DNA from 2 places in the Amycolatopsis sp. WAC 01416 genome. Region 2 is predicted to be linked to the other one. Evidence: riboswitches for the same ligand, from Rfam matches in the RefSeq annotation. Region 2 holds a riboswitch; the other holds the start of a gene.

Region 1 (7,500 bases), on a different contig from region 2:
GATGCCTGTGTACCCGCTGCGGGGCAGGGACGACCTCTTCGGTGGGCTGCGTTCGGTCGCCGGCCGTGCAGTGCTGGTCCACGGCACGGAGGGGCTTGGTAAATCGGCCCTGCTCACCGCGTTGCGCGCCACCCTCGGCGTCCGTCTCGTCGGGGTGCGGGGCCTGCGGGCCGAAAGCACGCTGCCGTATGGCGCCCTGCATCGGATGTTCGGCGCGTCCGTCTCCGGCGGAGCGGAGGCCAGGGACCGGCTCGGCGCCGTTTCGGCACCGACGATCTGCTGGGTCGACGACGCGCAGTGGGTCGATCCGGAATCCTTGGCGGCCCTGGGTTTCGCGGGCAGGCGGCTGGCCGGGGCCCCGGTCGGCATGGTGCTCGCGTCGCGATCCGGGTCCGACGAGTTCGACTCCGTCGAGCTGCCGCCGTTGACCGAATCCGCCGCCGACCTGGTGCTGCGCGATCGCGGTGTACCCGCAGGGGTACGCCCGCAGCTGGTCGAACTCGGCGACGGGAACCCCGCCGATCTCGTCGCGCTGGCGGCTTCGTTGACGCCCGCGCAGGCGGCGGGACGGGAACCGGTGTCGCCGATCCTTCGGGACCGCTTGCCTCGCTACGCGGCCGAGCTCGACGCGATGTCGTTCGAGGAACGCCTCCGGTTCCTTGCCACCTGCATGGACTCTTCCGCGAGGAACGCGACGTGGTACGCGGCGGCGTCACCGGCCGACCGTAGGGCGGCGCACGCGCGGCTGGCCTCCGCCGAGGAGGGGCCTGACGCGCTGTGGCATCGCGCGATGGCGGCCGCCACGCCGTCCGCGCCGCTCGCCGACGCGCTCGCCGCCGCACCGGCGGCGGACCACGCGGCCGCGGCACGGCAGCTCGAACGCGCCGCCGCCCTGACCGCCGATCCGGCCGCCCGGGCGGACCGGTTGCTGGCCGCCGCGGACGCGGCCTGGCAGGCGGGAAGACCAGGGTGGGCTCGGCTACTTCTGTCCAAAGTGGACAGAAATCCGGCTGCGGTGGCGTTGCTGCACGGGGAGATCGAGCTGCGCGACGGCGATCCCGCCGTCGCCACCCACGAACTCGGCGCGGCGGCGGAACTGCTGCCCGATCCGTCCGCCGCGCTCCTGCTGGCGGGCGAGGCACGGCGGCTCGGCGGCGACCTGAGCGGCTACCGGGCGCTCGCGCGGACGGTCCCCGACGGCGAGGGGCTTGCCTTCTCTCATTTCCGTGGTCTGACGTCGGTCTACGCCGGACGTCACGAGGACGCGGTCCTTCCGCTGAACGAGGCCGCCGGCCGGGGGATGGCCGGCGCGGACGTCGCCGGAGCCGTCTGGGCCGCCGAAGCGGCCTTCGCCCGCGGGCATGCCGAAAGGGCGCACGAACACGCGGCCGCCGCCGTGAGCCGCGCGAGACTCGGCAAACGGCACGCGGAACTGCCGTGGGCGTTGATCTACCTGTCGCTTTCGGCCATCGCGCTCGACCGGATCCCGTGCGCGCGGGCGGCGTCCCGCGACGGTCTGCGCGCGCCCCACAACCTGCGGATGGAACATCTGACGTTGCTGGGGCTGGCCGCCGCGCTCCTCGGCGACCGCGTACCGGAACTTGACGAGGCGACCGAAGGCATCGCCGAACGCGGTCTCGGCAGGCCGGCCGCCGTCGCCGCGTGGGCGAACGCCTGTCTGGACCTGGCCGAAGACCGGCCCGACGACGCCCTGAGCAGGCTCGAAGATCTCGCTTCGGGCGTCTCCGGCGACCAGCCGGTGATCCGGGTGCTGGCCACTCCGCAACTCGTCGAGGCCGCCGTCAGTTCCGGGCGGCCCGAACGGGCCCTGGCCGCGCTGGCGGTGTTCGACCGCTGGACCCTGGCCGGAGCGGAACCCTGCTGGCTCGCGCTGAGCCACCGCTGCCACGCGCTGACCGCGCCGGATCCGGAGACCGCGGAACGGCGTTTCCGGCTGGCCATCGACGCGCACCGGCGGGCGGGCGGCGCGGTCGAACTCGCCAGGACCCGGTTCGCGTACGCCACCCTGCTGCGCCGTCACCGGCGGACCCGGGACGCGCGCGACCAGTTCCGCGATGCCTTGCGCGGCTTCGAAAACGTCGGCGCCAAGCGGTTCGCCGAACGGGCCCGCGCCGGACTGCGCGCCACTGGCGAGACCGTCGACGTGCCGCACCGCTCGCTCGCCGGGCTCACGCCGCAGCAGGACGCCATCACCCGGCTGGTCGCGGCGGGGGAGACCAACAAGGAGATCGCGCGGCGGCTGGTCATCAGCCACCGGACGGTGGATCACCACCTGCGGAACATCTTCACCGCTCTGGGCGTCCGGTCCCGCGTGGAACTCGCGCGCCGCGTCGCCGCCGGGGAGTGACGGGCCCGGCGGAATACTCACCCCGGTCCTGGAGTCGTAGCCGAGTATGGACTTCGGTATCGCGACTTCAGTGACCGACGAAGGAATCCGGCCGCACGTACTGGCCGCGGCGTTGGAGGAGAAGGGCTTCGCCTCCCTCTACCTCCCCGAACACTCTCACATCCCGGTCAGCCGGGAGAGTCCGTACCCCGGCGGTGAGCTGCCGCGGGGGGCCCTCCGCAATCTCGACCCGTTCGTGGCGCTGGCCGCCGCCGCGACCGTCACCTCGACCCTCCGCCTCGGCACCGCGGTCGCCCTGATGATCCAGCGAGATGTGCTCTATACGGCCAAGGAGATCGCCAGCCTTGACCTGCTTTCCAACGGACGGGTGATCTTCGGCGTGGGAGCGGGCTGGAACATCGAGGAGATGCGTAACCATGGCGTCGAGCCGCGGACACGGGGCGCGCTGCTGACCGAACAACTCCAGGCGCTCAAGGAGATCTGGACCAGGGACGAAGCGGAGTTCCACGGAAAGCACATCGACTTCGACCCGGTCTACTCCTGGCCGAAACCGGTGCGGAAACCGCATCCGCCGATCTACGTCGCGGGCCAGGGGCCTGCGGGCCTCAAACGGCTCGCCGAGCACGCCGACGGTTGGCTGCCGCATTTCGTGACACCGCCGGAGGAATTGCGCCGGGTCCGGTCTTGGCTCGCCGACCAGGGCCGCGAGGACGTCCGGATCAGTGTGTTCGGTGCTCCGGCCGATCCCGGGCTGCTGCGACGCCTCGCCGCCGCTGGGGCCGACGAGGTCTCGCTCACCCTGCCGACGTTGCCCGAAGCCGAAACCCTGGAGCGTCTCGACGAGTTGGCCAAGACCATCGAGCCGCTCCGCTGACCGGACCTGCCCTCAGAGCCGTAACTCGCGTGATTGGAGCCGTAACACTTGAGTTACGCCTCTGATCACGCGAGTTACGTCTCTGGTCACGTGAGTTACGGGCAGGCGAGGACCGGGGCCTGCGGACGGCCGCCGCCGTGCAGGTCGCTCAGCGGAACCCTGGCCAGGCCGAGGATCGCCTGCGCGGTCGCGCGCGGGGCGGTCGACGGGTTCAGGCCCGTGGCGTCGTAGGCGATCGCGCCGCGGTCGGCCTCGGTGCCGGCGCAGCCGGTCTGCAGCGACCGCAAGAATTCCCGCGCCTTGACCGCGGCGGCGGGACGGTGCCCGGCCAGTGCCTGCGCGGCGAGTCCGGTGCTGTTGGCGTTCGGCGCGTTGGTGGCGAAACCGAAACCGCCGTTCGGGTGCTGCTTGGTGACCAGCCAGGAGGTGCCCTCGCCGGCGTTGACCGGGTCACCGGTGGCGCGCAAGGCCTGCACGACCGTCGCGGTCGCGTCGACGTCGCTCGTGCACGTCGCTTCGCCGAAGCTCAGGGGGAAACCGCCGTCGGGGCACTGGGTGCCCGCGAGGAACGTCACGGCCCGCTCCGGGACGTCGCCGGTGCGGTCCAGCGCCAGCAGTGCGAGCGACTGCGAAAGAGCGTTGGAGTAGTCGCCGTATTCGGAGCGGTCGGAGAACCGGCCGGACGGCGTGAGCGACGAAAGCAGGCCCGCCTTCAGATCGACGCCGCCGAACGACGCCGGGTTCTTGCCGCGAACCTGCGCGGCGAGCAGCAGTTTCGCGTGCGCGCCCGCGTACGCCTCGGTGCCGCTGCCGACGTAGCCCGTGGTGATCTCCGGTTTCGCCAGCCAGGCGATCGCGTTGCCCGCGTTCGTGTCCGACACCCCGGCCGCGGCGAACGCGAAGATCGCGTCGATCGTCGAACCCTGATCGGGAAACTTCTGGCCGCCGAAGTCGGCCTCGAACCTTTCCCCGTCGGCCATCTGCCTCGCGAGCCAGCCCGCGGCGGCGTCCGCCTTGTCGTGGGTGGCCGCGGCCGCCGGCGGAGCGGCGACCAGCCCGATGCCGCACACCATGGCGACAGCGAAAAGCAAACGTCTCATGAGAACCCTTCCCCCAACGACCGCGATGAACGACCCGAAGAGTCCCACCCCGGCCGAGCGTCCGGGTACCGCCGGGCGCGAAGAGCCGATGTGATCCTGGCAACCGACCTGGTCAGCGGTGCCTGCCGGAAGTGATCGGGTGTTAACCTCGATCGGCTCGACAACTGCACACCGCCGCCCGTGACGGGGAAGCCGGTCGAAATCCGGCGCTGTCGCGCAACCGTGGGCCCTTCACCAGGGCGAGCCGGGATACCGAACGGGCGGATGAACGAACCACTGTCGCGATAAACAGGGGTGACCGCGGCGTCCGCGCTGTCCTCCGTCATGCCGCTAGGAGGAGTCATGCGCCGCCGGTACCTCGCCGCAGTGGCGTTCGCCGTCAGTGTCGGCGTGGTCGCCGCACTGCTCACCGGGACGGCCGCCGCCGCGAACGATCCCGGCGCGGCGAAGGCGAATTCCCGCTGGCTCGCGACGAAGCTGAAGCCGGACGGCACGCTCGAAAACCCCAACGGGGGCGCACTACCCGACCACGGCCTGATGCTCGACGTGCTCTTCGCGCTGTACGCGTCGGGCGACGGCGCCAAGGCCGAGCCGATCATGAAGTTCCTCGACGACGAAGGCCACGCCACCGACTACTTCACCTGGGACGGACTGGTTCCCGGTGCCGGGTACGACAAGGTCATCGTCGGGGGCTCGCTCGCCAAGACGCTGGTCGCCGCCGAGGTTTCCGGCAGGGACCCGCGAAACGTCGACGGGTACGACCTGGTCGCCGAGACCCATGGCGCGATCATGCGCAAGGGCCCCGACAAGGGCCGGATCAGCGACTACTCCAAGGATCCGGACCTCGCCGGCGCGGTGAACAACGACGCGAACTCGTTCGGGCAGGCGCTCGGCGTCGTCGGGCTCGCCGCGGCGGGGGAGAACGACCGGATCGCCATCGACAGGTTGCTGGCCCAGCAATGTTCCGAGGGCTACTTCCGCCTCGTGTTCGAATACATTCCGACGAAGGAGACCGGCGACCACGTCACCCCGGACGGCCGCAAGGTATCGACCTGCGACGAAGGCAAGCCGCTCGACCTTTCCCCGACCGACGGCGACGCCACCGGCCTCGCGCTCTCGGCGCTGCTGGCCGCGCGGAAGGCGGGCGCGACCGGACTCGACGCCCCGATCGCCAAGACCGTCTCGTGGCTCAAGGCGAACCAGGCTTCCGGTGGCGGCTGGGGCGGTGGCGTCAGCACCGAGGCACCGAACACCAACAGCACCGGCATGATCGTCCAGGCGCTCGCCGACGCGGGCGGCGCCGAGGCGGCGGTGGACAAGGGGGTGCGGTACCTCAAATCCGCGCAGGCGAACGCCGCCGACTCCGGCACCAAGCTCGCGGGTGAACTCGGCGCGATCGCCTACAACCCGGCTTCCTACGAGGCCGCGCGAGCGTCCGGCATCAGCGGGGTCGACACCTGGATCCGCGCGGGTGCCCAGGCTTCGCTCGGGTTGTCGCAGGTCGGCTTCTACGCGCTCGCGAAGGGCGAAGCTCAGCCGCCGACCAGCGGCACACCGGCTCCCACGACGACCACCGTCATCACGAAGCCGGTGACGCCGCCGCCCAAACCCGGAAAGGCCGGCGCGTCCACCGGCGTCCGGGTGCGGACATCGACGGCGATCGCCACTCCGGACACGGCGACACCGGCCGCCCGCCTCGGCGCCTACCTGGCGAACCGGCTCACCGACGGTGACCACGTCGAGGTGACCGAGGACGGCAGGACCTACGTCGACTACGACGCCACCGCCGACGTGGTGCTGGCCCTGCGAGCGCTCGACCAGCAGCCGGACTCGGTCGCCCGCGCGTCGCAGTTCCTGGTGAAGCCGGAAGCCGTACAGGCTTATGCCCACGGCGCGCCGTACGAGCAGGGCGAGGCGTCGTATGCCGGACCGCTCGCGAAACTCGTGCTCGTCGCCGAATTCGCCAAGGCGGATGTCGCCGGGCGGTTGCGCGCCGATCTGGTGAAACTGCGCGGCGCCGGCGGCGAGTTCACCGACACCGGATCGTTCGCCGACGCCGACGAGACCGTGGAGCGGCACGCGTGGGCGGTGCTCGCCACCGCCGCCGACCCCGGTCCGGCGGTCGAACTGCTCCTTTCGCGCCAGTGCGCCGACGGAACCTTCCCGAAGCACCTTGACACCGTGGAGTGCGGTTCCGGTGACCTCGCCGCGACCGCCGCCGCGGTCACCGCGCTGGCCGCCCGTCCGCACACCGACGCCGCGCCTCCGACCAGGCGCCCGGACGGCTGGAGCGAGCGGCGCGTGTCGGCGTTCGTCTCCGCGGTGGGCGCGCTCGGCGTCCGGCCGACCGGTGAGGGCGTGGTCACCGGAGAGGGCGGCGAGCCGGACGTCGCGCTCAGCGCCGCCGTCGCCGCCGCGCGGCAGACCGCCGGACTCGACGCGAGCGGAACCGCGCGATCACTGGGCGCACTGGTCCAAGCCGATGGCGGTTTGGCCAAGGGGTCCGCCGGGGAGACCGATTTCCCGACCAGTCTGGCCGCCGCGCAAGGAGTCGCGGGCCGATCGTGGCTGACCGCGGCGGATTCGCCGCTCTCGCCCGCGATCCGGCTGCCGCTGACCGAGGCGAATCCGTCCGGCGCACCGGTACTGGCCGCGGAGCAGTCCGGCTCCCCGCCGTCATGGCTGATCTGGGGGCTGGCCGGGCTGGCCGTCCTGCTGCTGCTCACCGTGATCGCTCTGGTTTTCGTACTTCGCCGTTCCACCAAGAAAAAGGGGGCAACACCATGAAGAGAATGCTGGCCGTGACATCCGTCCTCATCGGACTGATCGGGCTTTCCGCCGCACCCGCGAACGCGGTCGACACCACCAAGGGCTACAACGGGATCTGCACCGGCTCCGACGCGCTCACCGGGGTCACCGTCGTGGTCGACTTCCAGGAACTGGACGGTAACGGCGGGGTGGCCGCGCCGACGATCACCCGCTGCTCGCCCAACGCCGCGCCGGGTACCGCCCGCACGGGCATCAAGGCCTTGCAGGACGCGGGAATCGCGGTCGCCGGCACCGCACGCTGGGGGCTTGCCTTCGTCTGCCGCGTGGAAGGCCGCCCGGCCGCGACGGAGACCCTCCCGCTGTCGACCAACCCCAACTACAAGGAGGCG
Region 2 (7,500 bases):
GTGCCGGTCGAGCTGTTCCTTGACCAGCAGCACCAGATCGGGCTCGATGGCCAGCCGGTTCGGCAGCCGCACGCAGACGTCGGGCGCGGCTTCGCCGAACCTGTTCCGCCACCTCGCGGTGGCGGCGAGCGATTCGGCCAGCAGCCACCGGCCGAGCGGGATGGTCATCCCGGTGACCTGCGCGAGCGGGTAGAACTCGTCCGAGTCCAGTTCGCCCTTCTCCGGGTGGCTCCAGCGCAATCCGGCGTTGACCGCGGCCAGCTGGTCGGGGTTCGCGAGTTTCACCGTCGGCTGGTAGATCAGCGAGAACTCGCCGTTCTCCAGCGCGCCCGCGATGACCGCGCCCAGCTGGTAGCGGCCCCGGTCGCGCGCGTCGAGTTCCGGATCGAACAGCATCCATTGCGCCTTACCCGCCTCCTTGGCGCGGTGCAGGGCGATTTCCGCGGCGCGAAGCAGGTCTTCGGGTCCGCCGTCGGCGACCGCGCGGACGACGATGCCCGCGCTCGCGCTGACCCCGATACCGTGCCCGCCGAGGTAGATCGGCTCGACCAGTTCCTCCAAGGCCTGCTCGACCAGCGCGATCACCTCGGGCGGGGTGAAGTCGCCGCGCAGCAGGACGGCGAACCCGTCGCCGGACAGCCGGGCGACCGAACCGTCGTGTCTGCCGGTGAAGACGGACGTGAGCTTCTTCGCGACCCCGCGCAGCACCTGATCGCCGACGCCGGCGCCCAGACCGTCGTTGATCACCTTGAAGCCGTCGACGTCGAGGTAGACGAGCGCGATCTGTTCGTCGCCGGACCCGGCCAGTGCGGCTTCGAGTGCGTTGCCGAAGGCGGTGGCGTTCGGCAGGCCGGTCAGCGGGTCGTGCACGTTCTGGTGCAGCAGTTGTTCCTGCAGCAGGTGGATCTCGTTGGCGTCGGCGACCATCAGCACCGGATAGGTCGAACCGGGCCGGTCACCGGGCAGATCGGTCAGGGTCACGTCGACCCAGAGCGGGCCTTCCTCGCTGTGGGTCAGCAGCAGGCGTTCCTGCTGGGTCGGCCTGCCTGCGGTCATGAGTTGCGAGAGCGCGTTCCGCAGCCGGGCGACGTCGTGGTCGGCGGAGCCGAGATCGGGGATCTCCCGTCCGCGCAGGGCGGCGGGACGGCAGCCGAGGAGTTTGCCGAGGGCGATGTTCGCCTCGACGATCGTGCCGTTGGGATCGGCGAGCGCGATGCCGATGGGCGAGGCGGAATAGAGCTTGGAGAAGCGCCGCACAGCGGGCTGGTGATCGGGCTCGGTCCGGACGGCGTCCTTGACGACGCCGAGCAGCAGCTGTTCGAGTTGCTCCTTGGGAAGCGATACTCCTTTAGTGTCAGCGAGCGTCTCGGCCCATCTCCGAGCTACGTCCACCAACCCTGGCGCGGAACCAGGCTCGGGCACACTTCACCTCTTCATGCGCGGTTTATGGCCAGCTCAGACCGGGTGTCCGAACTCATGGGCCCACACTAGGTATGAGCCGACCGGGTGTAGTGCCACGGCATCATGCGCGATCCGGGGTGTCTACCGGCTGAAAGGGTGATCGCTACTACACGAGTGGTGACCGGATGTCACCAAGAGTACTCGATCGTGAATGTCCGTTTGGTCGGAGTTCAGCGCGCTGCCAGCCGGATCGGCAGGCCGTCCGCGGGAACGGGCAGCGAGACGTAGTCCCAGCGCGCCGTGTAGTGCTCCGGAACCGACCACCGATACGCCCGCAGCATCTCGTGCAGCAGTGCCTTCACTTCGAACGTCCCGAAATGCAGGCCGATGCACTTGTGCGCGCCGCCGCCGAACGGCATCCACGCGTAGCGGTGCGACTTGTCCTCGCGGCGTTCCTCGCCGAAGCGTTCCGGGTCGAACCGCATCGGGTCGGTCCAGTACTCCGGGGCGAAATGATTGACGGTGGGGGAAACCCCGACGAGTGTCCCTTCGGGAATGAAGTGGCCGAGAACCTCGGTGTCCTTCACGGTCTTCCTTGCCAGCGAAGGAACCGGCGCCACCAGCCGCAGGGCTTCCTTGATCACCAGGTCCAGCGTCGTCAGGGTCTCCAGTGCCTCGATGTCCGGCACGTCGTCGCCGAGCGCGAGGGACTCCTGGCGCGCGCGTTCCTGCCATTCGGGGTTCTTCGCGAGGTGGTAGACGGCCGCCGCGCTGGTGATGGTCGACGTGTCGTGCGCGGCCATCATCAGGAAGATCATGTGGTTGACGACGTCGGAGTCGGTGAAACGGTCACCGTCTTCGGTGGTGGCGTGGCACAAGGCGGTGAAGAGGTCATCGCCGTCGCTCGCCCGTTTCGCGGGCAGATTCGCCGAGAAGTAGCGTTCGAGGACCTTGCGGCCGTGCAAGCCCGCCGCCCAGCGGCCGCCGGGAACGGGAAAGCGCACGATGGCCGTGCCCGCGCGCACGGAATTCACGAACGCGCGGTTGATCGCGGCCGCGTCGTCGCCGGACCGCATGCCCATGAACACCCGCGTCGCGACGTCGAGCGTGAGTTGCTTGAGGGACCAGTAGATCCGCGGGTTCGGCCGGTCCGCCCACGCGGCGATGCCCTCGCGCAGGGCCGGGCCCATCTGGTCGACGTAGCCGGTGAGCCGTTGCCGGGTGAACGCCGCCTGCATGATGCGGCGGTGGAGGTGATGCTCCCCGAAGTCGAGCAGCATCAGGCCGCGGTCGAAGAACTGCTCGATGAAGAACTTCCAGCCCTCCTGGGAGAAGGCCTTGTCCTTGTTCACCAACGCGATCTGCGTGGCCTCCGGGCCGGAGAGCGCGACGATGCGGCGGCCGAACGCGCCCATCCACGACACCGGGCCGTAGGTCTCGTAGCGTTTGAGGCCGAACTCGATGCCGAAGCGCATGAAGTCCAGCGCGTGCCCGATGACCGGCGGACCTTCGTCGCCGAGGACGGGTTTGAGGCCCGGCGGGGCGGGCGCGAGTTCGCGGACCGGCCAGGTCGCGCCGAGCCAGCGCTGGTCGACCGAACGCGGCAAGGGGATCGACGTGAGCGGCGGGACCCGCTCGCGCAGTGCCCCGGTGACCTTTTCGACGGCGTTCGCCATGGTGACCATCTCCCCGCTGAGATCGGCTGCCGCCCCACCATCGCACCCTTATTGACGTCCTGACAATACCTCGGCGGAAGGCCGTGTGGGGTGAGTGTGGAGGATTCGGGACGTTCACCGTCCCGAATCCTCCACGCTTGGTGAGCTCATCGATCATGCTTGACCCCCGGCCCTCGACCACGCGCCAGGCCAGGCGATTGCCGAGTCCGTGAAGGCCTCCTTGAGGAACCCAGAGTCCCTCAAGGAGGCCTTCACGGAACGTCAGGAGAGCTCGGCGCGGACCGTGTGGGCCGCGGTGACGAGGTTCCGCAGGGCGGGCTCGACCTCGGCGTACCCGCGCGTCTTCAGGCCGCAGTCCGGATTGACCCAGATCCGCTCGGCGGGCACGGCACCGACGGCGGTCCGCAACAGCCCGCTGACCTCGTCGACACCGGGGACGCGCGGCGAGTGGATGTCGTACACGCCCGGCCCGACGCCGCGGCCGAAGCCCGCCGCGCCGAGGTCGGTGACGACCTCCATCTTGGACCGCGCGGCCTCGATGCTGGTGACGTCGGCGTCGAGCGCGTCGATCGCCTTCACCACGTCGCCGAACTCCGAGTAGCACATATGCGTGTGGATCTGTGTCGCGTCGTCGATCCCGGACGTCGCGAGCCGGAACGACGAAACCGCCCACGCGAAGTACGCCTCATGCGCCGCCGCGCGCAGCGGGAGCAGTTCGCGCAGCGCCGGCTCATCCACCTGGATGACGCGGATGCCCGCCTTCCGCAGGTCGTGCACCTCGTCGCGGATGGCCAGCGCCACCTGACGGGCGGTCTCGCCCAGCGGTTGATCGTCGCGGACGAACGACCACGCCAGGATCGTCACCGGACCGGTCAGCATCCCCTTGACGGGCTTGCCGGTCAGGCTCTGCGCGTAGCGTGCCCACTCGACGGTCATCGGCTCCGGACGTGAGACGTCGCCGTACAGGATCGGCGGCCGGACACATCGTGAACCGTAGGACTGCACCCAGCCGAAGTCGGTGGCCGCGAACCCGGCCAGCCGCTCGGCGAAGTACTGCACCATGTCGTTGCGCTCGGGTTCGCCGTGCACCAGCACGTCCAGCCCGATCTCCTCCTGCAGCCGGATGACACGCTCGATCTCGGCCTTCATCGCGACCTCGTAGCCCGCGTCGTCCAGCGAGCCCGCCTTGTGCGCGGCCCGCGCCTTGCGGACGTCGGTGGTCTGCGGGAACGAGCCGATCGTGGTGCTCGGCAAGGGCGGCAGCTCCAGTGCGGCCTGCTGCGCCGCCGCGCGCCGGGCGTAGGGGGAGCGGACGGTGTCTTCCGGCCGCAGCGCCTCCAGCCGGGCACGCACCCCGGCGTCGGCCAGGTCGGCCGCCGTCGCGCGATCCGCGGCCGCGGCACGAGCGGCGGAGAGGTCGACGCCGTCTTCCTTCAACGCTCGCCCGAGCAGGACGACCTCGTCGACCTTCTGCTTCGCGAACGCCAGCCAGCCCTTCAGCCGCGGATGGAGCCCGTCCTCACGCTCGACGTCGTAGGGCACGTGCAGCAGCGAGCAGGACGTCGACACGCTGACCGACCTGGCGGTGCCGAGCAACGTCGCCGCCCGGCCGAGCGCGCGGGCGGGGTCGGTGCGCCAGACGTTGCGCCCGTCGACGACACCGGCCAGAACCTCCTTGTCCCGCAAGGCGGGTTCGGCCGCGACCGCGTCCACAAAGGACTCATCGGTGACGAGGTCGACGGCGATCGCGTCGATCGGGGAGCGTGCGAGCACGCCGAGGCCGCGGCCGAGACCGCCGAAGTACCCGGCGACCAGGATCTTCGGCCGCGCGGTCACCTTCGCCAGCCGGTGGTAGGCGCGGATGAGCGCGTTGAGCTCCCGCTCGTCGCGGTCCGCGGCGAAGGCGGGCTCGTCGAACTGGACCCACTCGACGCCTTCGTCATGCAGGCGCCTTAGCAGCTCGACGTAGCCGTCGAGGAGGTCGTCGAGCAGATCCAGCGGACGGAAGCCCTCCGGGGCGGTCTCGCTCGCCTTCGCGAGCAGCAGGAACGTCACCGGGCCCACCAGCACCGGCCGCGTCTCGACACCGATCGCGCGTGCCTCGCGGTACTCGTCGAGCGGTTTGGTGCCGGAGAGCGAGAACGACGTCTCCGGGCCGAGTTCGGGGACGATGTAGTGGTAGTTCGTGTCGAACCACTTCGTCATCTCCAGCGCCGGCGCGTCCTGCACCCCGCGCGCGGCGGCGAAGTAGGTATCGAGCGGCGAAAGACCGAGCGTCGTGAAGCGCTCCGGCAGCGCTCCGAACAGCTCGGCGGTGTCGAGCACCTGGTCGTAGTGGGAGAACGTGTTGGAGGGGACGGAATCCAGCCCCGCGTCCTTGAGCTCCCGCCAGGCCCGGGTGCGCAGTGCGCGGCCGGTGCCCAGCAGTTCGGCCTCGTCGATCTTGCCCGCCCAATAGCGTTCGAGTGAACGCTTGAGTTCCCTGTCCGGTCCGATCCGGGGGTAGCCCAGCACAGTCGTGCCGATTTCGGTCACAGCTCTCTCCTCGCGAGCTTGTCGTGAGAGCCCGGAGCGCGCAGGAGTGACCGCCGTTCGGTCGTGCCCATCCCACGAGGCCCGGACTCACGCACGCCGTCGGCGCGCGTACCACAGGCAGGTCTTCGGACTCGTGGGCGACTCGCTCGCTCCTACCGGCCGTCGCTTCCCGGGGCGCCATGTCCCAGTGCTTTACCGTGTCTCGCACGGTGACGGCTTTCGTTCCCACATACCGCTGCGGGGCAGTCCCGGATTCACACCGGGTTCCCTGTTACCTCGACCGGCCTGGGAAGCCGGGCGAACCAGTAGCACCTTGGAGAGTACCCAGGTGCGCTATGGCTGTGGGCGGCGCAGCCCGTCCAGCACGAGGGTGATGACATCGTCGGCCTCGGTCCGCCACTCGGGGCGGTCATGGGCCGCGCCGATGCCGTGCAGTGCCATCATCACGGCGCCGGCGCCCACGTCGTCGCGAACGGCGCCGTCCCGCACGGCGGCGGCGACCAGTGCGGTGACGGCCTGCTCCAGCGCTTGGCCGCCTTCGGCGAGGGCACCCGAACGATCGGCCATGAGGGTGGCCAGCGTCCGTGCCAGGCCCGCATGGGCACCGATGTGGCCGACCATGTCGCGGAGGAAGGTCGCCAACGCCTCAGCCGCGGGCAGCGTGGCCTGTAGCCGTCGGGCACGGTCGCACAGCGCGGCGACTTCCCCGTGGTAGACCGCCTCGGCCAGCGCCTCCCTGGTGGGGAAGTGGCGGTAAAGCGTGCCGGTGCCGACGCCGGCCAGGCTGGCGAAGTCATCGAAACGCAGGTCGAAGAACTCTCCGGCGTCGAAGACCTCCCGGGCCTTGGCGAGCAGGGCCTCGCGCTTGCGCCGGGCGTCGGCCCGCAGCGGCTTGTCGGCGGTCATGCGCTCCCTCGCGTTGACAAGTGGAGATCATCTCCATATTTTTGAAAGTGGAGATAACCTCCACTTCGATCTTACCCCCCGAGGTGCCGCTTGAAGATCCTCATGTTCGGCCGAGGCGTGATCGCCACCGTCTACGGCCGGGTCCTGCAGAAGGCGGGACACGAAGTCGAGTTCTACGTCCGGCCGGGCCGCGCGGCGACGTACGGGGCCACGGTGGACCTCGACCTGCTCGATACGCGGCGCCGGGTGTGGGGGCAGCGCGTCGTCGAGAAGTGGCCGGTGCACCTCCGCGAGACTCTGGAGCCGGACCACGACTTCGACCTGATCGTGCTCAGCGTGGCGCACCACCGCCTCCCGGAGGCGACGGCCTTCCTGTCCCCGCGCGTCGGCCAGGCCACGGTGCTGGTCTTCGGCAACATCTGGACCGAGCCGACGGCCGCGATCGGCCCACTTCCCCTCGACCGGATCGCCTGGGGCTTCCCCCAGGCCGGTGGCGGGTTCGACGCGAACGGCGTGCTTCGCGGGATGCTGCTGCCGTCGGTCGTCTTCGGCACTCTCGGCCGGCCCCCGACCGAGCGGGAGCGGGCCGTGCGCCAGGCGTTTCGCGAGGCCGGGCTCCGGATCAAGGAGCGACCCGACTTCCGCGGCTGGCTGTGGGTCCATTTCGTGTCCGACGCCGGGCTGCTCTCGCAGGGCCTGCGGCTGGGGTCGCTGTCCGAGCTGGCCGGGTCGACGGGCGCCCTGCGCGAGGGGCTGCTGACCGGCCGCGAACTGCTGCCGCTTCTCGAGGCGCGCGGCCTCGACCTGCGTCGTCACCGGGTCGGTGTGCTGCTGTTCCGGGCGCCCACCTGGCTGACGGCCCCCGTTCTCGCCTGGCTGACCGCTCATTTCGCACCGGCGCGCGTGAGCGTCACGGCGCACTCCGACCTCGACGCCGAGGAGCCGCGTGAGGTCTGCCGGGACACCCTGGCCGAAGCGCGGC

The links. A riboswitch is a leader RNA that binds a small molecule or an ion and turns the genes downstream of it on or off. The one in region 2 is predicted to bind cobalamin.
Region 1: it holds a riboswitch for cobalamin, as region 2 does, so the genes downstream of both, DL990_RS25685 (hypothetical protein) here and metE (5-methyltetrahydropteroyltriglutamate--homocysteine S-methyltransferase) in region 2, are expected to answer to the same signal.

What each region holds. Positions count from the first base shown of each region.
Region 1 covers NZ_QHHX01000007.1:383,870-391,369, forward strand. Annotated here, with positions in the region: gene DL990_RS25670 (LuxR family transcriptional regulator) at 2-2,368, shown strand; gene DL990_RS25675 (LLM class F420-dependent oxidoreductase) at 2,415-3,242, shown strand; gene DL990_RS25680 (prenyltransferase/squalene oxidase repeat-containing protein) at 3,338-4,342, opposite strand; cobalamin riboswitch at 4,475-4,618, shown strand; gene DL990_RS25685 (hypothetical protein) at 4,685-7,129, shown strand; gene DL990_RS25690 (flagellar hook-length control protein FliK) at 7,126-7,500, shown strand, end outside.
Region 2 covers NZ_QHHX01000003.1:382,407-389,906, forward strand. Annotated here, with positions in the region: gene DL990_RS11665 (bifunctional diguanylate cyclase/phosphodiesterase) at 1-1,392, opposite strand, end outside; gene DL990_RS11670 (cytochrome P450) at 1,632-3,077, opposite strand; gene metE (5-methyltetrahydropteroyltriglutamate--homocysteine S-methyltransferase) at 3,339-5,612, opposite strand; cobalamin riboswitch at 5,711-5,934, opposite strand; gene DL990_RS11680 (TetR/AcrR family transcriptional regulator) at 5,946-6,518, opposite strand; gene DL990_RS11685 (ketopantoate reductase family protein) at 6,609-7,500, shown strand, end outside.